DNA from 4 places in the Sporosarcina sp. QA0331 genome. Region 3 is predicted to be linked to each of the others. Evidence: riboswitches for the same ligand, from Rfam matches in the RefSeq annotation. Region 3 holds a riboswitch; each other region holds the start of a gene.
The links. A riboswitch is a leader RNA that binds a small molecule or an ion and turns the genes downstream of it on or off. The one in region 3 is predicted to bind S-adenosylmethionine.
Positions count from the first base shown of each region.

Region 1 (8,008 bases), 1.9 Mb from region 3:
GGAAATGCCGAAAAGAATGCCGAAGATTTTGCTTTCATGATCAAATATTCACCGCTTCATAACGTCAAGGAAGGCGTTGACTATCCACCGACTTTAATAACGACTGCTGATACGGATGACCGTGTCGTTCCAGCACATGCGATGAAATTCGCAGCGACTTTGCAGGCAACTTATGAAGGGGATAACCCAATCTTACTCCGTGTCGAAAAAAATGCAGGTCATGGGCTCGGAAAACCAACCGTCAAAATTATCGAGGAACAAACAGATGTCTTCTCGTTCTTATTCAAGACGTTGAACGTACAACTATAAGAAGAGAGGCTGTCTCAATGCCGAGACAGCCTCATTTTTGCCGTTCCCAATTCCGAAGGGCAGGAAATGGATCGAAGGCCCATTCAATCCGGCCGTTGTATTTATACACTCCATAATGCAGATGCGGCGGAAACTTTCCAGATGTCCCTACTTTTCCGTATCCTGTGCTGCCGACGAATCCAAGAAGCGTTCCGGGTTCTACAATGTCGCCTTCCTTAATGCCTTTATCAAAATACGCTAAATGGGCAAAGTAATGATATGTGTTATGGTTGTCGCGGATGCCGACGCGCCATCCACCGTATTCATTCCACCCTAATACTTCAACGACGCCGTAGGAAGTGGCAACGACGGGAACACCATAGCCTGCAAAAATATCCGTTCCTTCATGGATACGGCGACCACCCCAACCGCGGCTTGAGCCCCAAGTGCTGCGATATGTGTAGTGGTGACCTTTTGGAATCGGGAATACATGCTTATCCAGTTCGACAGTTTCAAAATGCTTATACAACTTGGCGATTGTCACAATCTGATTGACGGTCGCTTCCCGCTTATAATAGTGCCATAATGCCGCTTTGAATTCATTTTCATCGGGTCCGTACATGGCTAAATGTGAAGCCATTGTTTGCAGTACATCCATTGGGTCAGACAAGTCAGCCATTCCGTCTCCGTTGCCATCCGTCCCTTTGCCGCCAAAAAGCGTAATAGTCGTGGCGGAAGCGTCCGTATAATCAGGATTCAAAGCGCCGAACCAATGATCAACAGAGTACTGAATGGAAATAGGTCCTTCCACCTTCGTTAGATCGTTGCGAACTTGTTGGATATTCCGTTCAAATTGATCGATCGCAGCAAGGTGGTACCACGGAACGAGTTCACTTGCGAATTGCAAATAAAATCCCATCCGCTCCTCCATAATCTCCTTTTCGCTCCGTTGCTCGGAAGCAAAGGCGATGGCAGGCGTTAGACAAAGACAGATCATTATACATACCAAAGCAATCATGTAATGGATACGCAAGGGGAAACCTCCTTTGTTGAATGATTAGAATTCCCCGATCGTTCGATTTCATGACTTTTTTGTTTCTGCTAAAAATCGTCATCGTATGGTGGAATCTACGTTGGGTGATATACTTTAGGAGAGATGAAAATAGAAGGAGAGAGTATGAATGGAAAAACTTCAATCGGTTGAGCAGTTTGAGCAATTGAAAAATGAGGAGCGGACGATGTTTATGTTTTCGGCGGATTGGTGCCCGGATTGTAGGGTAATTGAGCCATTCTTGCCTAGCATTGAGGCGGATTATCCGGAATATACATTCATTTATGTTGACCGTGATGATTTTATTGATGTTTGTCAGCAGTTGGATGTGTTTGGGATCCCGAGTTTTATTGCTTTCCATAATGGGGAAGAGGTTGGGCGTTTTGTAAGTAAGGATCGGAAGACGAAGGAAGAGATTGAGGAGTTCATTAACGGTTTGGATGCATGAAAAAAGAGATATCGCTAATCCTTAGAGGGATGGCGATGTCTCTTTTTTTATGGGCCCGATTTCGCTACAGGGATTGCTTTCCGCATCCTGCTCGCAAACGCCGTTCTTCGTAACAGCGTTCGCTTCAGTCCTCTCCCCAATGCATTTTTATTTAGAGAAAAAATTAGCCATTTTTTCTGGGTAGTCGGTGAAGATGGATTGGACTCCGGCTTGTTTTAGGATTGTTGCGTATGTTTCGTCGTTGACTGTGAATGTTCTGACTGGCATGCCGCTTTTTATGACTTCGGTGATGGATGGGCGGACTGCGGCAGGGAAGAGGATGTGAAGGGCATCCGCCGGTATTTTTTGTAGATAGTCCAACGGGTGGACGAGTACTTCCATGAATAATGCAGCTGTCTCGATTTGAGGATTGAGTTGCTTGACGAGCTGGATGGCAGTGTGGTCAAAAGATGAAATGATAACGTGGGATTCCAGTTGCCTTTCCGCAATTAATTCAAGCACTTTTTCGACCATTCCTCCGTATGGGAAAATATCTGATTTCAACTCGATGTTCAGTTTATGATCCGTCGAATCGAATACATCGAGGACTTCCTTCAAGGTTGGGATTTTTTCACCTTGGAATTCGGGTGCAAACCAGCTGCCGAAGTCATATGTTTTCAATTCTATCAAGGACATATCTTTCACATAGCCTGTTCCATTTGAAGTCCGGTCGATTGTTTCATCGTGGATGACGACGAGTTCACCATCCTTTGTCATATGTACATCGAATTCAACTCCAAAAACAGGGAGACGAGCTGCCTCCTTGAAGGCGGCAATCGTGTTTTCCGGATAGTTTCCGGATGCGCCCCTATGTGCAATAATCTTCATTTAGCTTCCTCCGTTTTCAAATATCAGATCATTTTTCTCGCAACAAAAGGGACACGGTCTTAACCGTTGCCCCTTCATTCGGAAATAGTCAATCCCAAGTTTTATTTGCTTCGATTTCTTTTTTCAGGATTTCCGCACCTTTAGGACTTATATACATGCCATTTGAAAGTTTTGTGTTTTCGGGGGTGATTTCTCCGGTTACGATGCACGCCGCATCCACCACATATTTTCGAAGAATGATCATATCATCGTCAACAAAGATTTCCATTGGTGCACCTTTTTCGAGCTTCAATGTATTTCTTAATTCTTTTGGGATTACAATCCGGCCAAGATGGTCGACTTTCCTGACAATACCTAAACTTCGCATAGTATCCTCCCTGACATTATGTTTTTGTGTACTTTTGTCTACAATTATACCAGTTAATTAGAAAAATACAAAAAAATGAATATACTCTCTTCTAGTCTCCTATTCTCTCTATTCCTCTTATCTATGCTTTAAAACGTTTCTGAACAACGTTTTTTCTGATAGAATAGTTAAGTCTTTTAAGAAAGGAGAACAATTATGTCATTCATCCAGAGAAAGTCGGTTGTTTTCGACTATGTCCAAATCATTATCGGAGCGACTTTGGTCGGTCTTTCGTTCAATATATTTTTATTGCCATCGCGCATTGCGGCGGGCGGCATTTCTGGTGTCAGTACGATCCTCTATGAATTATTCGGATACAATCCCGCATACGTCCAATGGCTTATTAATATCCCACTTATCGTTGTCGGGTTATTGCTTGCAGGAAAGGAATTCAGTGCAAAGACGATTGTCGGTACTTTTTTCGTACCATTTGTCATCTATTTGACGCACGGACTCCATTTGAATGTTGATAATCCGCTACTTAGTTCTATTTACGGCGGTATCATGCTCGGAATTGGACTGGGGATAGTGTATAGGGGGAATGGATCGACAGGAGGCACTGCCTTAATTGCCCAACTACTGAAAAAGTATACGGGCATTTCAAGCGGGTTTTCCCAATTGATTGTTGATGGGATTGTCGTTGTCACATCCGCTTTCGTATTCAATTTTGAACTTGCATTATACGCGCTTATGTCGATTTACGTAACGAGCAAAGTAATCGATTTCGTCCAACTGCAAACTTCACCGACAAAGCTCGTTCTCATCATTACGGAAAATGAAGAGAAAATCCAATCGGTCATTCAAAATGAAATTGACCGGGGTTTGACGAAAGTGAAGTCGACGGGAGGATATTCGAATGACGAGAAAACAATGATCTTTTGCGTCGTGGAACAGTCAGAAGCCGTCTACTTGAAAAAATTGCTTCAAACCGCGGAACCGTCGTCATTTGTCATTTTCTTGAACGCTTCAGAAATATTAGGACTTGGTTTTTCAAAAGCGAAAATTCATCGATGATAAAAAATCAGTATACAATTCGGATAATGATGATATAATAGTTTCAATTGAATATTTCTTATCAAGAGAAGCTGAGGGATTTGGCCCGATGAAGCTTCAGCAACCTCTGCGTCCGCAGGAAGGTGCTACCTCCAACAAGATGTTAAATCTTGAGAGATAAGAACGGAGAAGTTTTAAGCGAATCCTCGTTCCTATCTTATGGAACGGGGTTTTTTTAACGTCTAGACTTCGGGCGCCGTAGGCTTGGGTCATAAGTCAAAGCTGCTTTGTGGCAAAAAGCGCCACGCCGCATCTTCGCCTTATGCCTGTCGCCTATTGGCAGGCGCCCTGCGCTTTTGAATAATAAGGGGGAGACGAAATGCCAATCAATATACCTGAACATTTACCGGCACGCGAGTTGTTGAAAGAAGAGAGGATTTTCGTAATGGATGAAGGGCGGGCGACAACACAGGATATCCGCCCGTTAAATATTCTTATTTTGAATTTAATGCCAGAAAAAGAAAAAACAGAGCTTCAGCTGCTTCGACTGCTCGGCAATACGCCGCTGCAAGTGAATGTTATGTTTTTAAATACCGCAACGTATGAATCAAAAAATGTAAGCAAAAATCATTTGGACTCTTTCTATACAACATTCGAACACATCAAAAATAGACGTTATGATGGATTGATCATAACTGGAGCGCCGATTGAACATCTTGCGTTCGAGGATGTCGTTTACTGGGATGAATTAAAACAAATTATGGATTGGTCCAAAACAAATATCACTTCGACACTACATATTTGCTGGGGCGCACAAGCTGCCCTTTATCATCATTACGGTATCGATAAATTTGAATTGCCAAAAAAGCTATCGGGCATTTATAGTCATCAATTGACCGATCCGACTGTCGAATTGGCACGTGGCTTTAACGATCTGTTCTATGCACCCCATTCGCGGTATACGTCAGTGTCAATCGAGGAGATCGAGCAAGAGCAAGACCTTCAATTATTGGCAGTTTCAGAAGAAGCCGGCGCATTCATCATCCTTTCAAAGGACGGCAAACAGATCATGATTACGGGACATTTGGAATATGACGCATGCACGCTCGGCGAAGAATATGAGAGGGATCTAAAAAAAGGGATCGAAATTGAAATTCCTGAAAACTATTTCCCAGATGACAATCCAAAAAAGCAGCCATTGAATACATGGCGCTCCCATACACATCTTCTTTTCTCAAACTGGTTGAATTATTACGTGTATCAAGCGACACCGTTTGAATGGGAATAATATTTATAAGCAAAGCAGGGATTTTAGCGATTCCTGCTTTGCTTTTTTAATGCTGTATATTTTAATAGTTCAATCACACACTAGCTCTAGTGGAGGTGTGAACAGATGATTTCAGACGCAATTGAAAATATGGATTTTTGGGAAATGCTTTTTAGAACAACTTTTGCTTTTATCATTCTTATGATACTCGCCAGATTGATGGGGAAAAAACAGATTTCCCAGCTAACATTTTTCCATTACGTTACAGGTATTACAATAGGATCCATTGCTGCCGAGATATCTGCTCAATCAGAAACCCCTTTTTTAAATGGGGCAGTTGCGATGATTTGGTGGGCTTTATTAACGATATTCGTGAACTTATTAACGATGAAATCGAAAAAAGCGAGAATCATATTCGATGATCAGCCTACGATTATAATCCATAGAGGAAAAATAAGTGAACAAGGGATGAAGAAAGCCCGCCTCACATTGAATGATCTGAATATGATGCTCCGCGAGCAAAGTATTTTTACGGTCACAGACGTGAACTATGCCATTCTCGAAACGAACGGGCAATTAAGTGTCATGAAAAAAGCGAGCCAGGAAGCCGCTACCCGCAAAGATGTTAAAGCGCCTGGCCAAGAGCCAAAGTATATCCCGACAGAAATCATTTCGGACGGGAAATTGATCAAAGAAAACTTGACCGAGCTGAGCCTAACAGAAGAATGGGTATATGAGCAACTAAAGAAAAATGGAATCGGTAAAGTGGAACAAGTGTATTATGCGGAAATCCTTAAAGACGGAAGCCTCCATATCGATCAGCGAACAGAAGAAAAATAATTCAAGCTATAATCGTATTTAAAAACCGGGGGCTAAAATGTCTTCATGCCCCCGACTGTTAGTATTTCTATATATATGGTATAATGACTGACAGTCATTCAGTGGAAGGGTGGACGGCAATTGGATAAGAAAGAAAGAATCATAAAAGCGGCTATTGAAGTTTTTCGTGAGCAAGGCATCGAGAAGACAAAGATATCCGATATCGTGAAAGTGGCAGGGATTGCGCAAGGAACGTTCTATTTATATTTCCCATCGAAGTTGTCACTCATGCCAGCAATCGCTGAAGTCATGGTCGAAAAAACATTGGAGATTGTGATTGACAGAGTGTCGGATGATGCATCATTTCCAAAACAGATGGAGCAGCTCGTCGACGCAATTTTCGAAGTGAGTAAAGAATACCATGAAATTCAAGCACTCATATACTCAGGATTGGCATCAACGGAGCATCTGAAAAATTGGGAAACGGTTTACGCCCCATTTTACCAGTGGGTGAGTGATGGTCTCCAGCAAGCGATTGACGAAGGAGTAATCCGGAATTCCGTTAATCCCGACAGGACAGCTAGACTTGTCATCGGCCTAGTTGAATCTGCTGCTGAACAAATTTATTTATACGATACAGACAAAGAACACGAAGCGATCATCCAAAAGAACGAAGTGAAGAATTTTTTGAAACATGCCCTTGCCATTGACTAAATGGTTATCGGCTGGAAGTTATTATTACTAGGCAACTCGTCATCATTTAAAATGAATGACAGTCAGTCATTGAGTCAGGAGTTATTTATATGAACAAATCTTGGATTTATGTAGCGCTAACTAGTTTTTTTGAATTGGTTTGGATATTTGGTTTTAACATTGCATCTGAATGGTGGCATTGGGTTCCGATCATTGTTTTCATTGTTTTCGATTTTCAATTCCTGGCAAAAGCTTGTGAAAACCTTCCTACAGGCACCGTATATGCAATATTTGCAGCGGTAGGAACTGTAGGAACAGCTTTGATGGATGTTTTCTTATTCGGCGAAACGCTTGGAGTAGGCAAACTATTTTTCATTGTGATCTTAGTCATAGGAGTTATCGGATTAAAAATTGCTGATAATGCGGATGAAAAGAAAGGAATTGTGAAGTGATGGGTTGGTTATTTGTAAGTGTTGCAGCGATAAGCGAGTTTGTCGGCGTTGTCGGGTTGAATAAATATAGCGAACAAAAGACGTTCTTGAACGCGATTCTATTCGGCGGCGGCTTTGGATCAGCGTTCGTGTTTCTTTATATGTCTTTTAATTATTTACAAGTAAGCACAGCATATGCTGTATGGATAGGCATCGGAACAGCTGGCGCTGTGCTTATCAATATGCTGTTCTTCGGTGAATCAAAAAGCAAAGGACGTATCGCGAGCCTGCTTCTCATTATTATCGGTGTTGTCGGATTGAAAGCTTTATCATAAACTCTTGATATGTGAATGTAGAAAGGGGGAAGCGACTTGAAATATAAGTTGCTTCCCTCTTTTATTATGTCAAAGTAACTAGTAAGTTATATGTCAATATAATACAATTAGATAAAGTGTATATTTTTTTTACTTTCGAACAATTAATGACGGATCTGTATTCAAAGGAGAAGACGATGAACTATATCCAAGAGCTTAGAAGTATTATTGGAACGAAACCGATTATTGCACCCGGTTCAGCAATAACTGTGATGAATAATGAAAATGAATTATTACTGCAATTACGGTCAGACACACTCGATTGGGGAATTCCTGGCGGAGGTATGGAGTTGGGGGATAGCTTTGAAGAGACAGCTAAAAAAGAATTGTATGAAGAAACCGGGCTTATAGCAAACCAATTAGAAATAATA
Region 1 covers NZ_CM147850.1:1,204,790-1,212,797, forward strand. The annotation lists gene AC0L13_RS05730 (prolyl oligopeptidase family serine peptidase) at 1-309, shown strand, start outside; gene AC0L13_RS05735 (M23 family metallopeptidase) at 341-1,321, opposite strand; gene AC0L13_RS05740 (thioredoxin family protein) at 1,470-1,787, shown strand; gene AC0L13_RS05745 (glycerophosphodiester phosphodiesterase) at 1,935-2,654, opposite strand; gene AC0L13_RS05750 (AbrB/MazE/SpoVT family DNA-binding domain-containing protein) at 2,743-3,021, opposite strand; gene AC0L13_RS05755 (YitT family protein) at 3,217-4,074, shown strand; SAM riboswitch class I at 4,130-4,237, shown strand; gene metA (homoserine O-acetyltransferase MetA) at 4,433-5,341, shown strand; gene AC0L13_RS05765 (YetF domain-containing protein) at 5,447-6,160, shown strand; gene AC0L13_RS05770 (TetR/AcrR family transcriptional regulator) at 6,281-6,853, shown strand; gene AC0L13_RS05775 (DMT family transporter) at 6,943-7,284, shown strand; gene AC0L13_RS05780 (DMT family transporter) at 7,284-7,598, shown strand; gene AC0L13_RS05785 (NUDIX hydrolase) at 7,775-8,008, shown strand, end outside.
Region 1: another riboswitch for S-adenosylmethionine. It lies ahead of metA (homoserine O-acetyltransferase MetA); the one in region 3 lies ahead of AC0L13_RS15650 (methionine biosynthesis PLP-dependent protein).

Region 2 (8,008 bases), 620 kb from region 3:
CATTTCGACCGCTTTATATTTTTGATTTGCATTGAATAGCGGCGCACTAAGGATGAACGCACTTCCCGCTAACGCAGCCAATAACAGGACAATTTTGGCGCTTCGTTCCTTCCCAGTTGCAAGCACGACTCCCGCTACAGTTACGACAAGGAATAACGCCCACAACGACGTCCAATTCCTATCCAGATTCGTGACGTAATAAAGGGCGAATGTGAGAACCGCCATGAGCACTACGGTTGCTGACAATGCACCAATTCGATTAAAGGCTGGCTTCCCTTCTTTAGAAACCGACGTGAACGGCACGATCACCATCGCGGAAACGATACCGACGACAATTGAAAATAGCAGTAAATTTATCATGTGAACACTCTTTTCTATTAAAAATTAATCTCCCCTAACTATACGGATGAAGCAGCGAAACGATTCATCTTTTTGACCAAGTTTTTGAATCCTACCGCCCCGAACTTCCGTACAAGATATGAGAGAAAGGAGTTGAGTTATTATGCAGACGAATGTTTTTAGCACCGATAAGCTGCCAGGCAAAATGTCAGCAGCTAAAAAAGTTTATTATTATCTAGCCCTTATCGGCTTCGGAGCGTTTGGCATCGTTCTATTATACTTGGCCGTAGATACATTTTTGGATGGAGAGTGGCTACTGGCAGCCCTGCTCGGCGGCATTTCCCTATTCATCGGATGGATATGCATTCAACTTCTAAAGCTGCCCCGGCAAAAAGGGCCGACAACGTTCACAAAGGTGGAGGAACGAGATGGCTACACACTTTATTTCGCCAATGAGTGGACCGGCGAAACGAAATCCATCACTTTCCGCTACGACCAAATAACCGATCTGCTTATCGGCCTATGGACGAATCCCGGGTTCAAAGGAAGGAAAAACGATTATATCGGAGCACGTCTTCTTTATCGATATCGAGAGGAAAATGGGAATATGAAATATTCCGAGACGGTCATCATCAGTGAGCCATCGCTGGAAGAATGGGTTAAAACGATTAAGGAACATCAACTTCCTGCACGAATAACGAACAGAAACATTTCCACAGTAACAGAAGCTCAGTTTGACGACATGCTCGAAACGATTGAAGCAATACCTTTTGACGGTTCGATTTCGGTGAAGGAGTATTTCATGCAGCAAGAGGACTTTTCTTTATGGCAGCCGCCATCAATGAAAAAGGGCAACCCACCAAGTTGAGACTCATCAACTTGAAGGATCGCCCTTTACTAATATAATCAATTCGTAACCGGTTGTTTCACCAACGGCGCCATGTCGATTTCAAATCCAAGGTCCTCGAGCATTTGCCGGTCCCGGTCACTTTCCTGACCGGCCGTCGTCAAATAGTCTCCAACAAATATTGAATTTGCAGGATAGAGGCCGAATGGCTGAAGTGAGCGCAAATTCACTTCACGTCCACCCGAAATCCTGATTTCCTTAGTCGGATTCATAAAGCGGAACAAGCAAAGCACTTTTAAGCAATAGCGCGGCGTCAGCTCATTCGTTCCTTCGAGGGGCGTCCCATCCACCGCATGTAAGAAGTTCACAGGAATCGAATCGGCATCCATCGCATGCAAGCTGCGCGCCATCGCGATAACGTCTTCCTTCGTCTCCCGCATGCCGATAATCACGCCTGAACAAGGCGAGATCCCTGCTTCCTTCGCCAGTTCCACCGTATTCACACGGTCGTCATACGTGTGAGACGTCGTTATGCTTTTATGATGCGCGGCAGATGTATTGATGTTGTGGTTATACCTATCGACGCCAGCTTCTTTCAAACGTTTTGCCTGTTCAGGTTTCAAGATGCCCAAACAAGCGCATACAGTCATATTGCTATGCTTCGCCTTAATTTCCTTGACGGAATCAATGACGATTTCAAGCTCCCGGTTGACCGGTCCCCTCCCGCTTGCAACGATACAATACGTACCCGCATTCAAGGACACCGCCCGTTCTGCACCCGCCACAATTTCTTCCTGCTTCATCATTGCGTATTTTTCAATTGGTGCTTTTGATACGATCGACTGTGCACAATATCCACAGTTTTCCGGGCATAAGCCGGATTTGGTGTTAATGATCATGTTGAGTTTCACTTTATTCCCGAAATAACGCTTTCGAATTTTATAGGACGCATGCAGCAATGGAAGCAGCTCATCGTCCGGGCTATCCAGAATTGTACGTGCTTCTACGTTTGATAAGACATCACCTGCAAGAACACGGTCTGCCAACTCCTCATAGTTCGTCAACGCGTACGCCTCACTTTCAACACCTTATACATCCGGTGGCCGAAAATCCCAGCTAAAATCGCCAGAAGTATGTCTTTCGGCAACGGCGGTACCATCCAGATCCAAGCCACCTTATAGGTGAAGGCGTCAGGCGCCGCAGCCCAAAGTTTATAAGCGGCATACATCCAATTCGTTCCGAACAGATAATTCACACTCATACCAACCAAAGCGGCAATGACATAGCTCTGCAAACTTCCGTTCCTCTCAACAATTTTCCCCGCAATATACGCAACGAATATGAACGAGACGACGAAGCCAAAGGTCGGTACTAGAATGAAGCCGAACCCGCCTTGGAATTTTGAAAAAATAGGCGCCCCCGCCAAGCCGACGATCATATAGACCGTCATCGCAGTTGCCCCAAGCCGGCTACCGAGCAGAAGTCCCGCCAACACGGCGAAAAATGTTTGTAAAGTGATCGGCACCCCACCAATTACTAGAAATGGGACGAACGTAGTAATATTTGCCCCGATCATCATCAATGCCGCAAACATCCCACAGTAGACGAGACTGAGCGCACTCATCCCGCTTTTCGTTTTCACTGAAGCTGTTGTCATAATCCACCTCGTAATTTGAGTTATCTACTATAGAATATAAGTTAACTCAAAATGTGTCAACTTCATTTTCAATTAAGTTAACCTAAATCAAATAAATAAAAAAACCGACAGCATGAGTCGCTATCGATTTCTGTATTAACGCTTCTTGTCTTCACTTTTCGGAAATAAAAAATGGGCAATCAAGCCGCTTAAGATAGCTGCACCTACCGTAATCCACACTCTTGACATCCCCGGCACTTCTTGATGATCCTTATGGAGCATCCACCATGAAATTCCAGCGACAAGGAGTGCAATCGGAATGGAAAATTTGAAGATCCTCAACGAATTCACCTTCTACTTTTTGTTCATACGCCTATTCTATCACAATTCACCTATTGACGTAGCAGACATTTAACGATATGATGTTTTAAATTATTCAAACAACTGCATATCAAATTCTTATCAAGAGAAGCTGAGGGACTGGCCCGTCGAAGCTTCAGCAACCAGCCGTTTTCGGTCAGGTGCTAATTCCAGCGGGTTCATTTCGGCCTGACAGATGAGAAGGAGCGAGATTTCACTTGTAAAGCCTTCTTTTTTAGCGAAGGCTTTTTTATTTTTCATTGCTGTCGAAATTTTTTGTATAAGAATATGCAGAGTTGAAGAGAGGATGATTCTGATGAGATTGCTTGATCGGTTGAAAGATTATGTACTAGTGGCAGATGGCGCAATGGGGACGCTGCTTTATTCATATGGCATTGACTTTAGTTATGAGGAATTGAACGTTGAAAAGCCGGAAATCATTGAGAAGATCCATCGAGAGTATATCGACGCGGGGGCGGATGTGATTCAGACGAATACATATGGCGCCAATTCCCTTAAGCTCGCCCGCTACGGTTTAGAGCACCGAGTGAAGGAATTCAACGAGGCAGCGATTCAGATTGCAAAGCGTGCAGCAACTCCTGGCAATCAATATGTGCTCGGGACAATCGGAGGACTGCGCGGCATCCGGAAAAGCGACGCTTCTATCGCCGAAGTGTTGACGATGATGCGCGAACAGGCAGATGTTTTGCTTTCCGGCGATCCCGACGGACTGTTGTTGGAAACATATTATGATTTTGAAGAGCTATCGGCCGTCGTCACTGAATTGCGAAAGCTGACGGATATTCCACTCATTGCACAAGTGGCAATGGATGAGCCCGGCATCTTGCAAAATGGGATGAATCTGAATGATGCCCTTCACCAATTGGAATCAATAGGTGCAGATATTGTCGGCGTTAATTGCCGGCTAGGCCCGTACCATACGATTCAAGCTTTTGAAAAAGTGACAATTCCAGAGCGGGCATTCTTATCAGCAGCCCCGAATGCAAGCTTGCTCGACGTCGAGGAAGGCCGGATCGTCTACGCGTCTGAAGCAGACTATTTCGGTCGTGCAGCAACGTTTCTTCGTGAAGAGGGTGTACGTCTCATCGGCGGATGCTGCGGAACTACGCCGAAACATATTGCAGCTGCGAAAAAGCAATTGGCGGGATTGCCGCCGATAACGGAAAAGACCGTCACGCCACAAAAGCCAATCGTCATCCGGGAAGCGGAGCCTGCAAAACACGAACCGCTTCACATAAAAGCGAAGACAGAGCGAACGGTCATCGTAGAGCTCGACACCCCTCGCCATTTGGAAACCGAGCAGTACTTCGAAGGAGCGAATAAATTATATGCAGCCGGTGTAGATGCCGTCACAATGGCGGACAATTCCCTTGCCTCCCCTCGCATTAGCAACATGGCGATGGGCTCAATTTTGAAGCATGAGCATCACGTACGGCCGCTTGTCCACTTGACGTGTCGCGACCATAACTTGATCGGTTTGCAATCTCATTTGATGGGGCTTGATGCACTAGGAATCCATGACATCCTTGCTGTTACTGGCGACCCGACGAAGGTTGGCGACTTCCCAGGCGCTACAAGCGTCTATGATGTATCAAGCATGGAGCTGTTGCAGCTTATTAAACAATTGAACGAAGGAATTTCCTTCACAGGCAAGCCGCTTCGCAAAAAAGCGAAATTCTCGGTCGCCGCTGCATTTAATCCGAATGTCCGTGTTCTAGACCGTGCCGTTCAGCGGCTTGAAAAGAAAATTGAATGTGGGGCCGATTATTTCATTACCCAGCCCGTCTATACAAAAGAGAAAATCGTCGACATTTACGAAGCGACGAAGCATTTGGATACACCGATTTTCATCGGCATCATGCCGCTTACGAATATAAGGAATGCGGAATTCCTGCACCATGAAGTGCCTGGCATTAAGCTATCCGAAGAGGTGCTCGAAAGGATGGCCGCTTGCGGGGATGACCGTGAAAAAGCGACTCAGGAAGGCATCAATATCGCGAAGGAACTGATCGACACTGCCGCCGAGCTATTCAACGGCATCTACATTATTACGCCATTCCTCCGCTATGACATGTCATTGGAACTGATCAATCATATAAAGCAGCTTGATGCGGAGAAGGAGAGGAATATCGTCCATGCCTAAACATCCAATCGAACAACAACTGAAAAACAGAATTCTCATCATAGACGGTGCGATGGGCACGATGCTGCAAGCGGAAGACCTTTCCGCGGACGATTTCGGCGGCGAAGAATACGAAGGCTGCAATGAATACTTGAACATCCTCCGCCCTGATATTCTTGATAAAATCCACCGCGCCTATTTAGAGGCGGGTGCAGATATCATCTGTACAAATACATTTGGGGGCACTCCCCTCGTACTGGACGAATTCAGCCTCGGTCACCGCGCTTCTGAAATCAACAAAAAGGCTGTGGAAATCGCGAAACAGTGCGCAGCCGATTACTCGACACCTGAGCGGCCGCGTTTCGTCGCCGGTGCTATCGGTCCGACTACGAAGACTCTGTCCGTCACCGGAGGGATTACATTCGATAAGCTTTCCGAGGACTTCTACGTTCAGGCGAAGGCGTTGATTGAAGGCGGCGCTGATCTTCTATTGATGGAAACGAGCCAAGATATGCTCAATGTAAAAGCCGGAACGATCGGAATCAAGCGGGCATTCGACGAAACAGGCATTGAGTTGCCCGTTATGATCTCCGGGACGATCGAGCCGATGGGAACGACATTGGCCGGTCAAAGCATCGAAGCGTTTTATATTTCCATCGAGCATATTAAGCCGCTTTCAGTAGGGTTGAACTGTGCGACAGGTCCGGAATTCATGACAGATCATCTGCGCTCGCTTTCAGATCTTGCAACGAGCTTTGTCACTTGTTATCCGAACGCCGGGCTGCCGGATGAAGAAGGCCATTACCATGAATCGCCTGAATCGTTATCGCAAAAGCTAAGAGGATTTGCGGATAAAGGATGGCTAAACATGGTTGGCGGATGTTGTGGAACGACGCCTGACCATATTCGTGCAATCCGCGAGGCGGTGGACGGACTCGCTCCACGACAAAAGCCGGAGAACGGGCATGATCATGCCGTTTCGGGTATCGAACCTTTATTGTACGACCCATCGATGCGCCCCTTGTTAATCGGTGAGCGGACGAACGTCATCGGGTCGAGGAAATTCAAACGGTTGATCGTTGAAGAGAAGTTCGAAGAAGCTTCCGAGATTGCACGTGCTCAAGTGCGCGGCGGTGCCCATGTCCTCGACATTTGTCTTGCAAACCCGGACCGAGATGAACTTGAGGATATGAAGAATTTCATGCAGGAAGTCGTTAAAAAGGTGAAGGTGCCTCTCGTTATCGATTCGACTGATGAAAAAGTGATTGAAGAGGCGTTGAAATTCTCCCAAGGGAAAGCAATCATCAACTCCATCAACTTGGAGGATGGCGAAGAACGGTTCGACGCGGTGCTTCCTCTCGTGAAAAAATTTGGCGCTGCCGTCGTCGTCGGGACAATCGACGAAGTCGGGATGGCGGTGACGCGGGAACGGAAACTAGAAATCGCCGAACGCTCCTATGACTTGCTTGTGAACAAATGGGGACTCGCTCCTGAAGATATCATTTTCGATCCGCTCGTGTTCCCTGTCGGAACAGGTGATGCGCAATACATCGGGTCGGCAGTTGAAACAATCGAAGGCATCCGGCTGATCAAAGAGAAAATGCCGCGGTCGTTGACGACGCTAGGTGTAAGCAACGTCTCTTTCGGACTTCCCCCTGTCGGCCGGGAAGTGCTGAACGCGGTGTATTTGTATCATTGCACCCAGGCGGGACTCGATTACGCGATTGTCAATACAGAGAAGTTGGAACGTTACGCATCGATTCCCGAGAACGAAATAAACCTTGCGAACGATCTTCTATTCCATACGACAGATCAGACGCTAGCAGATTTCACTGATTTCTACCGGGATAAGAAAAAGGAGAAAACCGAAGACGATATTCCAAAGACGGTACCTGAGCGGCTTGCGTATTATGTCGTTGAAGGAACGAAGGAAGGGTTGATCCCCGATTTAGAGGCTGCGCTTAAGATGTATGATACGCCGCTCGATGTCATTAACGGACCTTTGATGGAAGGGATGTCCGAAGTCGGCCGCCTATTCAACGATAACCAGCTGATCGTTGCGGAAGTTTTGCAAAGCGCAGAAGTGATGAAGGCTTCCGTTTCATTCCTCGAACAGTTCATGGAGAAGAAAGAGGATGATTCCGGCAAAGGGAAAATCATTTTGGCGACCGTAAAAGGCGACGTCCACGACATCGGGAAAAACCTCGTCGATATCATTTTGAGCAATAACGGGTATCGCGTCATCGATATCGGCATTAAAGTGACGCCGGCGACGCTCATCGATGTCATCCGGAAAGAAAAGCCGGATATTATCGGGTTGTCCGGATTACTTGTGAAATCGGCGCAGCAAATGGTGATAACCGCTCAGGATTTTAAGGCAGCAGGTATTGATACGCCTGTCATGGTTGGAGGAGCTGCGTTGACCCGTAGATTTACGGAAACGAAGATTGCCGCGGAATATGATGGACCAGTCATTTATGCAAAGGATGCGATGCAAGGGCTTGAACTGGCGAACCGATTGCAAGGCGGCGATAAAGAGGCTTTGTTGAATGAACTTGTTGAGAAGCAGGAAAAGCGGCTTGAGTCGGAGGCGATCCGAGCGACACGGGATACTGCGGTTGCAGTATTGCCAAGGCCTGTGAAGACAGTACGGGAGGATGCACCTGTATTCGTACCATCGGAT
Region 2 covers NZ_CM147850.1:3,704,621-3,712,628, forward strand. The annotation lists gene AC0L13_RS18875 (hypothetical protein) at 1-360, opposite strand, end outside; gene AC0L13_RS18880 (hypothetical protein) at 503-1,207, shown strand; gene bioB (biotin synthase BioB) at 1,246-2,250, opposite strand; gene AC0L13_RS18890 (biotin transporter BioY) at 2,247-2,843, opposite strand; gene AC0L13_RS18895 (histidine kinase) at 2,979-3,164, opposite strand; SAM riboswitch class I at 3,279-3,385, shown strand; gene AC0L13_RS18900 (bifunctional homocysteine S-methyltransferase/methylenetetrahydrofolate reductase) at 3,499-5,346, shown strand; gene metH (methionine synthase) at 5,339-8,008, shown strand, end outside.
Region 2: another riboswitch for S-adenosylmethionine. It lies ahead of AC0L13_RS18900 (bifunctional homocysteine S-methyltransferase/methylenetetrahydrofolate reductase); the one in region 3 lies ahead of AC0L13_RS15650 (methionine biosynthesis PLP-dependent protein).

Region 3 (8,008 bases):
GGGATGGACCAATTCATCATCTATGGCACAAGAGGAAGTGTTGAACAGTTGGTTGGCACGGATATGTTACAGCCTTTCCTTCAAAAAATCGATCAATTCATGGATATAACCGTGAGCATGGGATTCGGTTTCGGTCTAACTGCAAAAGAGGCAGAGGAGAATGCACACGCCGCCTTGTTCCATGCGAGAAAGGAAGTCGGGCGCAACAGTGTCTTTCTTGCATCCGGCGAAAAAGAGATTATCGGTCCACTAAATGCCGAAAAGAAGGAATTTGCTTTGCAAAGTAAAGATACAAGGGTGCTTGAAGTCGCCGAGCTGACAAATACGAGTGTGGCAACTGTGACAAAGCTGCTGCAGTTTTCAAAAATGAGAAGGGGCAATGGTTTTACAACTATTGCGCTATCAGAATATCTTGGAATCAGCCGGAGAAGCACTGAACGTTTGGTAAAGAAATTCCTTGATAATGGGCTGGCTAAAAAAATAGGAGAGGAACAGCCGTATACCCAGGGGCGTCCTCGTGCTGTTTACCGCATCGATTTGGATTGATGTGGTTTTTTTGTGATGAGAATGAGTTTTCTTTAAATTTAGTATTGACCGCTTTGATTGACTATAGTAAATTTTAAATATTGATTTAACGTCTATATATCGACATATGACGTTATAAAAAGAAGGAGGCGGGATAAATGAGGATAAAATCTGTGTCTGTATCCGTCATTCGGTTGCCGTTCAAGCAACCGTTTACAATCGCATACGAAACCTATACGGATATGCCATCGGTCATTGTAAAAGTATTGACGGAAAGCGGAATGATCGGTTTCGGAGAAGCTGTGCCAGATCAGCATGTAACCGGGGAAACATTGGAAAGTACCTATACGAATCTTGTACACTATTTGGCTCCCGCCGTTTTGGGAGAAAATCCTTTTGATATGGAACGGATTCATCACAAAATGGACGAAGTGCTGTATGGAATGCCAACAGCAAAAGCGGCGATTGATATTGCTTGCTATGATCTGATGGGGAAAATCGCAAACCAGCCTGTCTATAATCTGTTGGGAGGCACGTTCTATCCTTCATTGACAATTCCTCATGTCATTGGAATTGATACGCCTGGTGTAATGGCGAAAGAGGCAATAAAAGCCGTTGGTCAAGGATTTGATCAGTTGAAGGTGAAGGTAGGAACGGATGCCGAATTGGATATTCGGCGTGTTAGGACCATCCGTGATGCCATAGGAACGAAAATCCGACTCCGGGTAGATGCCAACCAAGGATGGCGAACAAGCTCGCGAGCTATTGCCATATTGAAAGAGCTGGAAGATTGCAAGTTGGACTGGATTGAACAGCCTGTTATAGCAAAGGATCTTATAGCTCTGGCAGAAGTCGGGAGGATGTCCAAAGTGCCTGTCATGGCAGATGAAGGAATCCATACCTATAAGGAATTGCGGGAAATCATCTCGCTTCAGGCAGCCGATTTCATCAATATCAAATTAATGAAATGCGGGGGAGTCTATCCTGCATTAAAGCTAGTGAACCAAGCAGAAATGGCAGGTATTGAATGCATTATCGGTTCTATGATAGAGTCGTCGATTGCGACAGCAGCAGGTGCACATCTCGCTATCGCCAAGAAAAACATCATCGCGAACGAAATGGCAGGACCATTGATTTTCTCTAAAGATATTTCACCCTTGGACTACGAGAGGAACCATTTGTATCTAAGGGATTTTCCTGGTCTTGGGTTGACCATAGATGAAAGGATAGTGGACGAACTCCTTGTAGCTACTGAAACGATAGGTGAATGATTTTGGGGTTATTGGGACCGTTTACAAGTGAAATGATTAAAAGAAAAGGGGTTGGGAGAAATGGCTACGATTACGGAAGGACCAAAGAATAAAAAGAGATTTGAAGCGCCGCATCCGTTCGTCATCCTATTTGCCGTCATTGTCATTATGGCGTTGATAACTTACATAGTGCCTGCCGGGGAATATGATCGTGTAACAAATGATCAAGGGCAAACGTATGTGGTTGACGGATCGTATCATCTCATAGAGGCGAGTCCGACAAGTCTAATGGGGATTTTTAAGGCGGTCCATAGTGGAATGGTACAAAGTGCGCCGATTATATTTTTCATCTTCATCGTTGGTGGAGCGTTCAATGTATTCAGGGAAACAAAATCGATCGAAGGTGCTTTCGGAAGTATATCGGATAAGATGAAAGGTAAAGAGATGTACCTTATTCCTGTTATCATGTTGTTCTTTGGATTGACAGGCGCAGCGGCAGGAATGTTCGAAGAAACGCTGCCTTTCATTCTCATTATGGTACCCTTGGCAATCATGATGGGTTTCGATTCGCTTGTCGGAGCTGGAATGGTTATCATCGGGGTGGCTTCTGGATTCACAGCAGCTTTCATGAATCCGTTTACGATTGGAGTTGCGCAAGGAATTGCTGAATTGCCGATCTTTTCGGGAATGGGGCTGCGGATCGTTTTTTGGTTCATTTATATGGCAGTTGCCATCGCATTTGTAATGCTATATGCCTGGAAAGTAAAGAAGGATCCTACAAAAAGCCTTGTTTACAATGAAGATAAAAATAGAAATATCGATATGGAACAGCTCAATCAGCATTCCCTATCTAAAAAGCAAGGGATCACATTAGGTGTATTAGGCGCTACATTGATTGTGCTTGCGCTTGGTGTCGTAAAGCTTGGTTGGTTCATCCCGGAAATTTCTGCATTATTCATCGTCATGGCACTTGTCATCGGTTTGATAAACGGCATGGGGATCAATGGAACAACGAAATCATTCGTTAGAGGGTGTGAAGAGCTCGTTGTAGGGGCGCTCGTCATCGGCTTTGCATATGGTGCGTTAGTCATTATGCAGGACAGCAATACGATTGATACGGTCCTATACGGAATTACGAATCTCGTTTCACATTTGCCATCAAGTTTTACTGCAATCGGTATGTATGTTATGCAATGCTTGCTAAATATTATCGTAACATCAGGCAGTGGACAAGCGGCACTAAGTATGCCGATCATGACACCATTATCGGATTTGCTTGGAGTAAGCAGGCAAACAGCCGTCTTGGCATTTCAAATGGGCGACGGACTAACAAATATCTTTACCCCTACTAGCGGTTTGCTGTTAGCGTCGCTAGCAATGGCAGGCATTTCGTTCGCAAAGTGGTTTAAATGGATCTGGCCGCTCATCTTGATTCAATTTATACTTGGAGCTGTTTTTGTAACGATTGCGCATGTTTTTGTTTGGACTGTTTAATAGTTGAGGAGGCTTTCTAATGTTAGAAAAATTATATGATCGGTACGATGAACTATTCCCAGAGTTAGTCGACATACGGAGACATTTCCATATGCACCCTGAACTTTCGCATCATGAGGTGGAAACACCTAAGAAGGTCGCAGAGTATTTGATTAATTTAGGGCTTGAAGTTCGGACGGAAGTTGGGGGAAGAGGAGTAGTCGGGTATTTGCGTGGAGGAAAACCAGGCAGGACAGTGGCCTTACGCGCAGACTTCGATGCTTTGCCTATTCAGGATGAAAAGGAAGTTGACTATAAATCTACCGTCCCAGGCGTCATGCATGCTTGTGGACATGATTTGCACACAGCAGCATTGCTAGGTGTCGCTAAAGTATTATCGGAAGTGAAAGAAGAGATTGCGGGAACAGTCGTTTTTCTTCACCAATTCGCCGAAGAGACTACACCGGGAGGCGCGAAATTCATGATCGAGGATGGATGCCTCGAGGGCGTTGATGTTGTCTATGGTGCACACGTCATGTCGCATGAACCCATCGGCATGGTAAATGTAATTGAGGAATATGCCTCATCTGCACAAGATGATTTTGAGATTACGATTTTTGGTAAAGGGGGACATGGTTCATCCCCCCATGAAACTATCGATCCATTAGTGACAGGAAGTCAATTGGTTGTTAATCTGCAACAGATCGTCAGCAGAAGAGTTAGTCCGCAGAAGGCTGCTGTGGTAACAGTCGGCTCTTTTCAAAGCGGACAGGCAAACAACATTATCCCTGACCGTGCGGTTATTAAGGGAACGGTAAGAACTTACGATGAAAACGTGCGTGATGTAATTGAAAACGCTTTGAAACTTATTACAAAATCGACATGCGAGGCGGCAGGTACTACATATTCTATTGATTACAAAAGGGATTGTCCTTCAATTTATAACGATTCCGAAGAGACGAAACGGGTGGAAAATGTCGCAATCCGTATTTTCGGTGAAGATAAGGTTCGTCATGGCGAGCCGATGATGGGCAGTGAGGACTTTGCGTATTATCAAAGAGTGGTTAAAGGGAGCTATTTCATTGTTGGCGGCGGAAATCCCGATGTAAATGCAGTCTACCCGCACCATCACCCAAAATTCGATGTGGATGAACGTTCCATTCAATCTATTGGTAAAGTTTTTATAGGTACTGTTTTTGATTTTTTGAATGAAAATTAATTGTTTCTAAATGGTTCTTTATATAGTAGAAAAGTTAAACAGCGGCTTTAGCTAAAGCCGCTGTTTTTCACGATCATATTACATACGCGTTTCCTACATTATTTCAGTACTTCATGGAGGTTGGTGCTTCCCACAGCTGCGTTCAATGCTTGTTTCAAGTCAGCAATTAAATCTGTAGCCTCTTCCAATCCGACCGAGAAGCGCAATAGCCGTTTATCGACACCGCGTTTTTCACGCTCTTCTTCAGGAATATCCGCATGGGTTTGCGTCGTCGGATATGTGATCAAGCTTTCGACGCCTCCGAGACTTTCGGCAAATGTGATCAGGCGTAGATTTTGCAAGAACGGATCAACCCAATCACTTTCTCGCAGCCTGAATGAAATCATACCGCCTTTCCCTGCATACAGAACATCATCGATAAGTGGTTCGTTTTCCAAATAAGTGACGAGCTCCTTCGCATTCGCATCATGTTGCTTCATTCGTACATGCAAAGTTTTCAAGCCGCGGATGACAAGCCATGAATCGAATGGAGAAAGAGTCGCGCCCATCGCATTATGATTGTCGCCTAAACGCTTGGATAACTCTTCTCCTTTAGCAACGACGAGTCCTGCAAGCACGTCATTATGGCCGCCGATATATTTCGTTGCGCTATGAATGACAATATCAGCCCCAAGATCAATCGGACGTTGGTAATAAGGCGTCAAAAACGTATTGTCGACGATGACCAGCAAGCTGTGCTTTCTTGCAAGCTCTACATATTGTTCGATATCGATTTCGAGCATGAGCGGGTTTGTCGGCGTTTCGATGAAAATCGCTTTTGTGTTTTCAGTAATCAGCTTTTCGGTTTCCTCGACGTTGTCAAAAGAAGAATAGGAAGTTTGGATATTATACAGAGCCTCATATTGATCAAATAAACGGAAGGTGCCGCCGTATAGGTCGTCGGGAGCGATTAGTTCATCTCCAGATTTGAATAGGGACATGACGAGCTGGATTGCCGCCATGCCCGAGCTACACGCATATCCGCGGTCACCGTTTTCAAGGTTGGCGATGCCTTCTTCAAGAATCGTCCGAGTAGGGTTTTTCGTACGTGTATAGTCAAAGCCAGTGGAAAGCCCTAATCCGTCATGCTTGTACGCTGTCGAAAAATGAAGGGGAGGATTGACCGCTCCCGTTCTTGGATCGCTCTGATTTCCTAGTTGTACCAATTTCGTGTTGATGCTCTGCTTCGTCAAATTGTCCATCTCCTTTGTGTATGAAAAAAAGAGGCCTCTCTGAATAAGAAGAGGGCCTCCAACGATGGTTGAAATCAATCTTCTTATCTTCAAGACGTTCTACGCCTTTTGGAATTAGCACCATACCAAAATCGGGCTGGTTGCTGAGACTTCATCGGGCCAATCCCTCCGTCTCTCGTGATAAGAATCAAAATATAGTATTGTTAGAAAAAAGATTTATCTAAAGTTATCATGCTTCTCACAAGATTGCAAGAAGTTTTGGAAATGAATGTCCATTGCCGTTTGTTATAATGGTGGGTGTTGAATGAATGAGAAGGAGGATTTCCATTGGCTTGGCTTTATGTTTTATTGGCAGCGATCGTTGAGATTTTTTGGGTGATTGGACTTCGTTATTCCGACAATGCACTCGAATGGACGGGAACCGTCATTGCTATCATCATCAGTTTTTACGCAATTATTAAAGCGTGCGAGAAATTGCCGTCAGGGACGGTGTATGCGGTATTTACCGGTTCCGGAGCGGCGGCTATTGTCCTTATAGACTTTCTGTTTTTCCATGCGGAGTTTTCTTTTACAAAGGTGATTTTTATCGCGATTATTATCATAGGAGTGATCGGAATCAAAATGACGACGGTCGAATCCGAAGAGCCGGAAGGGGGCGAATGAGATGGCATGGGTATATTTGGTTTTAGCTAGTTTCGGGGAGATTTTTGGCGTTATGGCCATCAATCTGTATTTGCAGAAAAGATCGTTGCCCCGTCTGCTGCTCATTGTCGGAACGTTTTCGGTCGGATTTTGGTTTTTGTCACTCGCAATGCGCGATATTCCGATGGGGACGGCCTATGCGATTTGGACCGGTCTTGGTGCGGCGGGTGCTGTCCTGATGGGCATTTTGTTTTTCAAGGAAGCGGCCGGATGGAAACGGATTTTATTCCTTTGTTTGATCATCGGAGGAGCGGTAGGGTTGAAAGTATTTGGGTAAAGGGGGAGCGCTATGGCGAAGCAGTATGATTTTACAGAAGGCCCGCTGGCGAAACAGCTGATTTTTTATTCGGCTCCAATCATTTTAACGAATCTACTGCAAGTGTCTTATCAATTTATCGACAGTTTGTGGGTCGGAAATCTAATTGGCGCCAATGCGCTCGGGGCGGTTGCGATTTCAGGCACAGTCGTTTTCACCGTCCTTTCCTTTGTCATCGGACTGAATAACGCGGCACTAACGATTCTGTCTCAGCAAAAGGGCAAAGGAAGCGAGACGGGATTGCGCAATTATTTGAACGCATTCGTCGTTATGCTTGCGATCATGTCCGTAGTGCTGAGCTTTGCGGGTTTCTTTCTGGCGAAGCCGATTTTAGCATTGCTAGGAACACCCGAATCGATGATTGACATGGCTACATCTTATTTGCGTGTTAACTTTTTCGGCATCCTGTTTCTTTTCGGATATAACTTCATCAACACAGTGTTCCGGTCTGTCGGCGATTCGAAGACACCCATCTATTTCGTATTGACTGCCGTCCTTTTGAATACAGTGCTGGATCCGATTTTCATCGCCGTCTTTGGATGGGGCGTCGAAGGGGCAGCAATCGCGACGATCTTGTCTCAAGGGGTCGCATTTGCGACAGGGGCCATTTATTCCGTTCGAAAGAAATTGGTGCCTTTTTCAAAACCGCATTGGCCAGCTAAGAGGGAAGTACTTGATATTTTGAAATTGGGCATACCGGCAGGCTTGCAAATGAGCGTCGTTTCAGCCGGAGTTATGGCCATCATGAGTGTCGTCGCTTCTTTTGGCCCGGCGGTTGTTGCAGGGTACGGGGCGGCTCAACGGCTCGACAGTTTAATCATGTTGCCGGCGCAAGCGATCGGGACGGCTGTAAATAGTATGGCGGGTCAAAATATCGGGGCTGGAAAGTGGGACCGAGTCCATCGAATTGCTTTCATCGGCTTTCTTTATAATGTTGGCATCATGTTCGCCATCGCCGGGCTTATCTTCGCTTTTGCGGGTGTCGGAATCCGCCTTTTCATAAATGATGCAGAAGCTGTCCGTTTTGGAACGGACTATTTGAAGATGATTGCATTATTCTATCCTTTTTTAGGTATCAATTTTGTGTTGAACGGTGCAGTTCGTGCATCCGGGGCAATGTTCCAAGTGCTTGTGCTCAATATTATCTCGTTTTGGATTTTAAGATATCCTGTCACTTACTTCTTGTCGGGCTTCATGGGCGAGAAAGGGATCGCTGTTGGGATCGGCATCAGCTTTGTCATAAGCAGCATCGTCGCATTTCTTTATTACCGGTTCGGAAAGTGGAAGCAAG
Region 3 covers NZ_CM147850.1:3,086,599-3,094,606, reverse strand. The annotation lists gene AC0L13_RS15670 (transcriptional regulator) at 1-546, shown strand, start outside; gene AC0L13_RS15665 (mandelate racemase/muconate lactonizing enzyme family protein) at 684-1,796, shown strand; gene AC0L13_RS15660 (YfcC family protein) at 1,857-3,269, shown strand; gene AC0L13_RS15655 (M20 metallopeptidase family protein) at 3,289-4,467, shown strand; gene AC0L13_RS15650 (methionine biosynthesis PLP-dependent protein) at 4,566-5,708, opposite strand; SAM riboswitch class I at 5,780-5,886, opposite strand; gene AC0L13_RS15645 (DMT family transporter) at 6,027-6,362, shown strand; gene AC0L13_RS15640 (DMT family transporter) at 6,364-6,678, shown strand; gene AC0L13_RS15635 (MATE family efflux transporter) at 6,691-8,008, shown strand, end outside.

Region 4 (8,008 bases), 530 kb from region 3:
GTAACTTCAAAGTCCTCCGTCAACTTTTGATCTTTGAATAGTTGTTCCTTATTTGCTTGGATATAGTCCTCTTCATACTCTTTCCCGTTAATGAAAAGCCTGTCATCTTTCATGACAACTGTATCCCCCGGCAAACCGATCACTCGTTTAATATAATCTTCTGTCGATCCAGGCGCATGGAAAACTACCAGATCGAAATGATCAAGTTTATGGATTTTTGAAATGATGACTCGGTTTTCCGATTCGAATGTCGGTTCCATGGATTGACCGGAAACGATGACTGGTGAGAATAGAAAGTGTCTAATGACAAACACGAGCACGCAAGCAACGGCGATCGCTTTAATCCATGAAAAGATTTCAGAAGTTGTTTCTTTTTTCATTTAGAAGCCCCCGATCTTACAATTTGTATAGTATATAGTATAAACTAGTTAACGTATGAATGGTTCACTTTCAAAGAACTTGCTGCAAATGCGCTGTGCAATTGAACAGACGGCAAAGATTTTTATCTTCGTTCAGCTCGACAATTGTCACTGATGTGTTATCGAGGCTTTTTTCATAAACGGTTTCAGTAACGAGCTCATTCAACATCCGCTTAATGAAGCTACCATGGCTGACGACTAACACTTTTTTACCGGCATGCTTCTTTTTGATTGCATCAATTGATTCCAACCCGCGGGAAACGATGGACTCTTGTGATTCAAATCCCATGTCGAGCTGTCTCCAATCTTCCCCCCACTTCTCGATGCGCTCCGCCTCAGTCGTCCCTTCTACCAAACCGCCGCCAATTTCACGCAAGCGTGCATCTTCCGCAAGTTCTACACCCGGCATTTTCTCAGCAATAATTTCCGCTGTCTTCTTTGCCCTTAGTAGATGGCTTGTATAAATAACATCCCACTGCTCCTTGGACAATCTATCCGCCACACGCTCCGCCATTTCAATCCCTTCTTCATCCAACGGGACATCTGAACTGCCTTGCGCTCTTCCTTCCTTATTCCACGCTGTTACACCATGCCTAACAAACCCGATAATCGTCAAAACGACCATTCCCCCTTGCAGTTTTACTTTAAACAATATAGCCGAGCGAACGAAGCACGTTGTTCATGAATGATTCAATGTACAAATACACTTCTTCCCGCTCTGGCTCTTGATAAAGATCATGATAAAGCCTTTTCCATTCCTTGTATTGAAATTCGGAAAGATTTTGGCTCAACAGCCATCTTTTCGCGAATGAAACATCTGTAATCTTATCTTGTTCCCCTGTATGGATAAGAACCGGTGTGTCAAAAATGCTTTCTTCATGACTTGTAACGGATTTCATCAATGCAAGCAACTCGCGATACCAAGATGCGACGACTGCTGAACTATAGTCCCGATCATTTTGAAACTCTATGTACATATCATAGTTTCGCGTCAGTAATTCAATTGTAATGTCATGGTTCAATTTCATTGAACTTGAAAGTTTCGTCAGCACTCCTGAGAACTTGGATGGCTGATGTTTTATGGAGAGCCAAGGGGAACTGAAAATAAAGCCTGCGCATTCCGGTTTCTCACGTTGCAGAATATGCATGACAAGTGTAGCGCCAAGGCCATGTCCCAGTACGAATAATGGCAAATTATCCTGCAGTGCAATATCGATCATTTTTCTTACATGTTCCACATACGATTCGAATGGTTCGTCATGGAGCCTTCTCCCGCTTTCAGAACCATGACCTGGCAAATCGGTTGTAACGACATGGAATCCTCCGTTCCGAAGCTTTTGGATGAGCCACGCATAGCGCCGATGATGTTCGTAAGCATTATGGACAATCGCAATTACTGCTTTCGGCTGCCCTTCTGCTTCCCATTTCCACATGGCACTCACCTCCCCTTTATGTTAATGAAAGTTTTATGATACGATAAATTATACATGATTTTTAGAAAAGGAGAGACGTTCATGATTTATCCTTACAACGGAAAGTCACCACAAATCGACCCATCCGTCTACGTTGCGGAGTATGCAACGATCACTGGCGATGTGACGATCGGGGCAAACAGTTCCATTTGGTTCAATACGGTCATCCGAGGAGATGTCGCCCCGACGATTATCGGCGAGCGAGTGAGCATCCAAGATTTAAGCTGCCTTCATCAGAGTCCAGGCAATACATTGCTCATCGAAGACGATGTTACGGTCGGCCATAAAGCTCTTTTACATAGTTGTATTGTCCGCAAAGGTGCACTCATCGGTATGGGATCAATCATTTTGGACGGAGCCGAAATCGGCGAAGGAGCTTTCATCGGTGCAGGCAGCCTCGTCCCGCCCGGTAAGAAAATACCGCCTGGCTGTTTGGCTTTCGGCTCCCCTGCAAAAGTCGTCCGCGAATTGAATGATGAAGATCGAGCGGAGATGAAACGTGTTTTGAACAGCTATGTTGAAAAAGGCAGGATTTATAAAGAGATGCAAAAATGAAAGGGTGCTGTCCAATTGGGCAGCATCTTTATTTATTTGAAACGAGTAATATGATAATGCCTGCAACTATGATCAAAGCAACAAAGCCAACTAATAGGAACAACCATAAACTAATAGCCATTATAGAATCCCATCCTCACTTTTTATTACTATTATAAACGCTATGACTCTCGTTAGGTTCCTTCATCTGTTAAACAATGTCGCTTTGAGAAATTAATGATTCTTAGATTCCTTACTCTGTTGGCTAAACAAAAATCAGCAGTACTCATCGAGTATCCGATGAAGTGCTGCTGATTTCATTATAGATATTAAAGAGTCAATCCAGCTTTCACTATCAAATCTTCCGCTTTGTCCGTCTGCTCCCAAGGGAGTTCCACATCGGTACGTCCAAAATGGCCATATGCCGCTGTTTGTTTGTAAATCGGACGGCGAAGGTCAAGCATTTTAATAATACCGGCAGGGCGTAGATCGAATAGTTCGCGCACGATTTCCGCTAGCTTGCTTTCCTCGAGTTTGCCTGTTCCGAACGTATCAATTGAAATTGAAACAGGTTTTGCAACACCGATTGCATAAGCCAATTGAACTTCACAACGATCTGCAAGTCCTGCAGCAACGATATTTTTCGCTACGTAGCGCGCAGCATATGATGCTGAACGGTCCACTTTCGTCGCATCTTTACCGGAGAATGCTCCGCCACCGTGACGCGCGTAGCCGCCATATGTGTCAACGATGATCTTCCGACCTGTCAAGCCTGCATCCCCTTGTGGTCCGCCGATGACGAAACGGCCAGATGGGTTGATGAAGTATTTTGTTTCTTCATCTAACAACTCTGCTGGCACAACTGGGTAAATGACATGTTCTTTAATGTCTTGTTGAATTTGTTCAAGTGTAATATCAGGATGATGTTGAGTCGAAATGACAATCGTATCTATTCTTACAGGACGGTTGTTCTCATCATACTCTACTGTCACTTGTGTTTTTCCATCGGGGCGCAAATACTCAAGAGTTTCATCTTTTCTCACTTGCGCAAGTCTGCGTGAAAGCTTATGGGATAAGCTGATCGGCATCGGCATAAGCTCAGGTGTTTCATTGCAAGCATATCCGAACATTAGCCCTTGGTCTCCTGCTCCGATCGCTTCGAGCTCTTCATCCGTCATTGTCCCTTCACGTGCTTCAAGGGCCTGATCGACACTTGCCGCGATGTCAGGAGATTGTTCATCGATGGACGTCAATACGGATGACGTCTCCCAGTCGAATCCGAACTTAGCGCGTGTATAGCCAATTTCCTTCACTGTGTCCCGTACGACTTTCGGTATGTCTACATAAGTTGTTGTCGTAATTTCTCCGATGACCAAAACGAGTCCTGTCGTAATTGTCGTTTCACAGGCTACACGTGCATTCGGATCTTCCTCTAAGATGGCATCCAAAATGGCGTCAGAAATCTGATCGCACATTTTATCCGGATGGCCTTCAGTTACCGATTCTGAAGTGAACAATCGGCGATTTGTCATTGTCATTTCCTCCTTAAAAGCTTGCAAATATTGATACGGTACTCTAATTGTCCCAGTAAGTTCAGCGCCTAGAGAGTCGACGTCAACATACACAAGGATTAAGGGCTTAATTCATTCAATAAAAAAGCCCTTCGCTCACGTAAATATACATGAGGAAAGGCATAATTTCAAAAGCAGCACCTTTCACTCTTATCGTCCAAGGAATTCACCTTGCTCCAGGTTTGGCACCTTCTCGCGGCCAAAATGGTCCACGCAGGTTGCCGGGCTTCATAGGGCCTGTCCCTCCGCCAGCTCGGGATAAGAGTATCCGTTCAATAAATAATCCTACGAAAAAGTTTGTACTTTGTCAAACATTTTTATGCATATTTGCTTGAGTTTTGAATTAGTATAGATTATTATTCTAAATGTGTTATACTATTTACGAAATGTGATGAAACCCACCAACTGGGATTACATGCAAAGGACGGTACTTAAAATGATTTCAGCTAAAATTGAAAACGGATTACACGAGTTACTTTCAGGCAACAACGTAAACATACAGCCTTCAGTGGCGGAACTGGTTGAAAAAGCAACTTCCCGTGGAGAAGCGAAACTTTCTGCAGATGGCGCACTTACTGCGGAGACAGGAAAGTATACTGGCCGTTCTCCTGAGGATAAGTATATTGTCGAAGAAGAATCTTCAAAAGACAAAATCGACTGGGGCAAAGTGAACCGCCCGATTTCACCTGAAATCTTTGATTCATTATATAAGAAAGTCCTAAATCATTTAAAAGCTAAAGAAGAGCTATTCGTATTCAAAGGATTTGCTGGGGCAGATAAAGCATCTCAGCTGTCCATCCAAGTCATCAATGAATTCGCATGGCAAAACTTATTCGTAAACAATCTTTTCATTCGCCCTACTGAGGAAGAATTGAAAACGCATGAAGCTCAATTCACGGTTATCGCTGCTCCGACATTTAAAGCAGATCCGGCAGTAGACGGAACGAAATCCGAAACCTTCATCATTGTATCACTTGAGAAGCGTATTGTGTTGATTGGCGGTACGGAATATGCGGGAGAAATGAAAAAATCTATTTTCTCCGTTATGAACTACTTGCTCCCAGAGCGCGGAATCCTATCCATGCACTGCTCTGCAAACGTTGGCGAAGAAGGAGATGTCGCTTTATTCTTCGGTCTTTCCGGAACAGGAAAAACGACGCTTTCCGCAGATGCTAACCGCAAGTTAATTGGTGATGATGAGCATGGCTGGTCCGCAAACGGTGTATTCAACATCGAAGGCGGATGCTACGCGAAAACGATTAATCTCTCACAAGAGAAAGAACCTGAAATTTACGGAGCGATCCGTTTCGGTTCGGTCTTGGAAAACGTCGTCTTGGATGAAAAGACACGCAAGCCGGATTACGACGATAATTCATTGACTGAAAATACACGTGCAGCGTACCCGATCCATAATATCGAAAACATCGTGATGCCATCTGTTGCGGGACATCCGAAAGCAATTGTCTTCTTAACAGCGGATGCATTCGGCGTATTGCCTCCAATCTCCAAATTAACGAAGGAACAAGCGATGTATCACTTCCTAAGCGGCTTCACTTCGAAGCTAGCAGGAACTGAGCGCGGCGTCACTTCACCGGAAGCGACATTCTCTACATGCTTTGGTGCCCCTTTCCTCCCATTGCCTGCAACGGTCTACGCAGAAATGCTAGGGAAGAAAATCGACGAACATGATGCACAAGTCTTCCTTGTCAACACAGGATGGACTGGTGGAGTTTACGGCGTAGGTCATCGTATGTCTTTGAAACATACACGTACAATGGTCCGTGCAGCAATCGCTGGCGAATTGAACGATGTGGAATACGAAGAGAATGCAATTTTCGGCCTTGCTATGCCAAAAGCAATTGACGGTGTACCGACTGAAGTATTGAACCCTCGTAACGCTTGGAGCGATCCAGCGGCTTATGATCAAAAAGCGAAAGAGTTGGCGGACCTTTTCCGTGAGAACTTCAAGAAATTCGGTCATGTTTCTGAAGAAATCACTCAAAAAGGCGGACCAAACGCATAATACAATAAAAGAAGATCCTGGTGCAAATTGCATCAGGATCTTTTTATTATTTTGCAAATAGTATCTCTCCCCTCATAAGTATCTGCATGCATAGAATCAGTCCGCCTGCAAACAATGAACTGAGGACTTACAAAAAGGAGAGCTAAATATGACAACTGCTTATAAAGGTACGAATAAATTAATAACAGGAATCGTATTTGGAGTCCTGACGTTTTGGTTGTTCGCCCAAGCAATGGTGAACGTCGTTCCAGCAGTACAAACTGATTTAGGTGTCTCTTCAGGGACATTGAACATTGCCATTAGTTTAACTGCACTTTTCTCGGGTATTTTTATTGTAGCAGCAGGTGGGCTTGCCGATAAATTCGGACGAAAGAAACTAACAAATATCGGTCTCATTCTAAGCATTATCGGCTCACTTTGCTTAGTGTTAACAAACGGCTCACTACTACTCATTATCGGCCGGATCATTCAAGGATTATCAGCCGCATGTATTATGCCTTCAACAATCGCTTTAGTGAAAGACTATTTTGAAGGGGCAGAACGACAACGTGCGCTCAGTTATTGGTCGATTGGTTCTTGGGGAGGTTCAGGTGTCTGTTCCTTATTAGGCGGTGCGATCGCAACATATATGGGATGGAAATGGATTTTTATCTTCTCCATTATCTTTGCAATTCTTGCATTGTGGCTCATAAAAGACACACCGGAAAGTAAAGCGAAACAAACAGGTAATTCCAAATTCGATATTGGCGGACTTATTGTATTTATCATTACAATGCTTGCGTTAAATATATTCATTACACAAGGTGATGAAATCGGATGGACAAACTGGATAACAGCCGTATTGATAGCCGTTGCAATTATTGGTGCTATTGCGTTTATTAAAGTCGAGAACGGTAAAGAAAACGCATTGATTGATTTCAAATTGTTTAAAAATGCTCCGTATACTGGTGCAACTGTCTCTAACTTTTTACTCAATGCTGTCGCCGGAACGCTAGTCGTCGCGAATACGTATGTACAGGAAGGTAGAGGATTTACATCATTCCAATCGGGGATGCTCTCTATCGGTTATTTAGTTGCCGTACTTGCTATGATTCGTGTAGGTGAAAAGATTCTTCAAAGAATCGGTGCGAAAAAACCGATGCTTTGGGGTACGATTTTGACGTTGATTGGCGTTGGAGTGATGGGCTTAACTTTCTTACCGGATGTTGCTTATACTGTCGTTGTTTTTATTGGTTTCGCTTTGTTCGGATTAGGTTTAGGTATTTATGCAACACCATCTACAGACACTGCTGTATCGAACGCGCCGGACGAGAAAATAGGCGCCGCTTCTGGAATTTATAAAATGGCAAGTTCTCTCGGTTCAGCTTTTGGAGTCGCAATCTCAGCGACAGTATATGCTATGCTATCAGAAAGTAGCGGTGTTGACACTGCAGCTACCGGAGGCATTATCGCCAATGTCATTTTCGCCGGAATCGCATTATTATCAATCATCTTTATGGTTCCTAATAATGCCGGGAAAAGCGAAGCTAATTAAGGGAGTGGATATCGTGAAAGATAAATTAATGAACATGCTTGACGACCGTAAAAATGAAATGATTGAAATCCGCCGCCACTTGCATGAATACCCCGAGCTGTCATTTAAAGAAGAAAAAACAGCTCAGTATATAGCCGACTTCTACAAAGGCAAGGATGTCGGAATTCAAACGAACGTTGGAAATGGATACGGAATTATCGTTACAATTAAAGGCGGAAAACCCGGTAAAACAATTGGATTGCGTGCAGATTTTGATGCTTTGCCAATCGTTGAAGAAACACCAGTTCCTTTCAAGTCGAAAAATGAAGGGGTCATGCATGCTTGCGGACATGATGGACATACAGCCTATATGCTAATACTGGCGGATTGTTTAATCCAACTGAAATCGGAATTAGCCGGGACGATAAAAATCATTCATCAACATGCTGAAGAGGTTCCTCCAGGCGGGGCAAAAA
Region 4 covers NZ_CM147850.1:2,557,601-2,565,608, forward strand. The annotation lists gene lepB (signal peptidase I) at 1-380, opposite strand, end outside; gene AC0L13_RS12865 (histidine phosphatase family protein) at 451-1,044, opposite strand; gene AC0L13_RS12870 (alpha/beta fold hydrolase) at 1,064-1,852, opposite strand; gene AC0L13_RS12875 (gamma carbonic anhydrase) at 1,934-2,446, shown strand; gene metK (methionine adenosyltransferase) at 2,755-3,957, opposite strand; SAM riboswitch class I at 4,144-4,261, opposite strand; gene pckA (phosphoenolpyruvate carboxykinase (ATP)) at 4,433-6,019, shown strand; gene AC0L13_RS12890 (MFS transporter) at 6,168-7,553, shown strand; gene AC0L13_RS12895 (amidohydrolase) at 7,567-8,008, shown strand, end outside.
Region 4: another riboswitch for S-adenosylmethionine. It lies ahead of metK (methionine adenosyltransferase); the one in region 3 lies ahead of AC0L13_RS15650 (methionine biosynthesis PLP-dependent protein).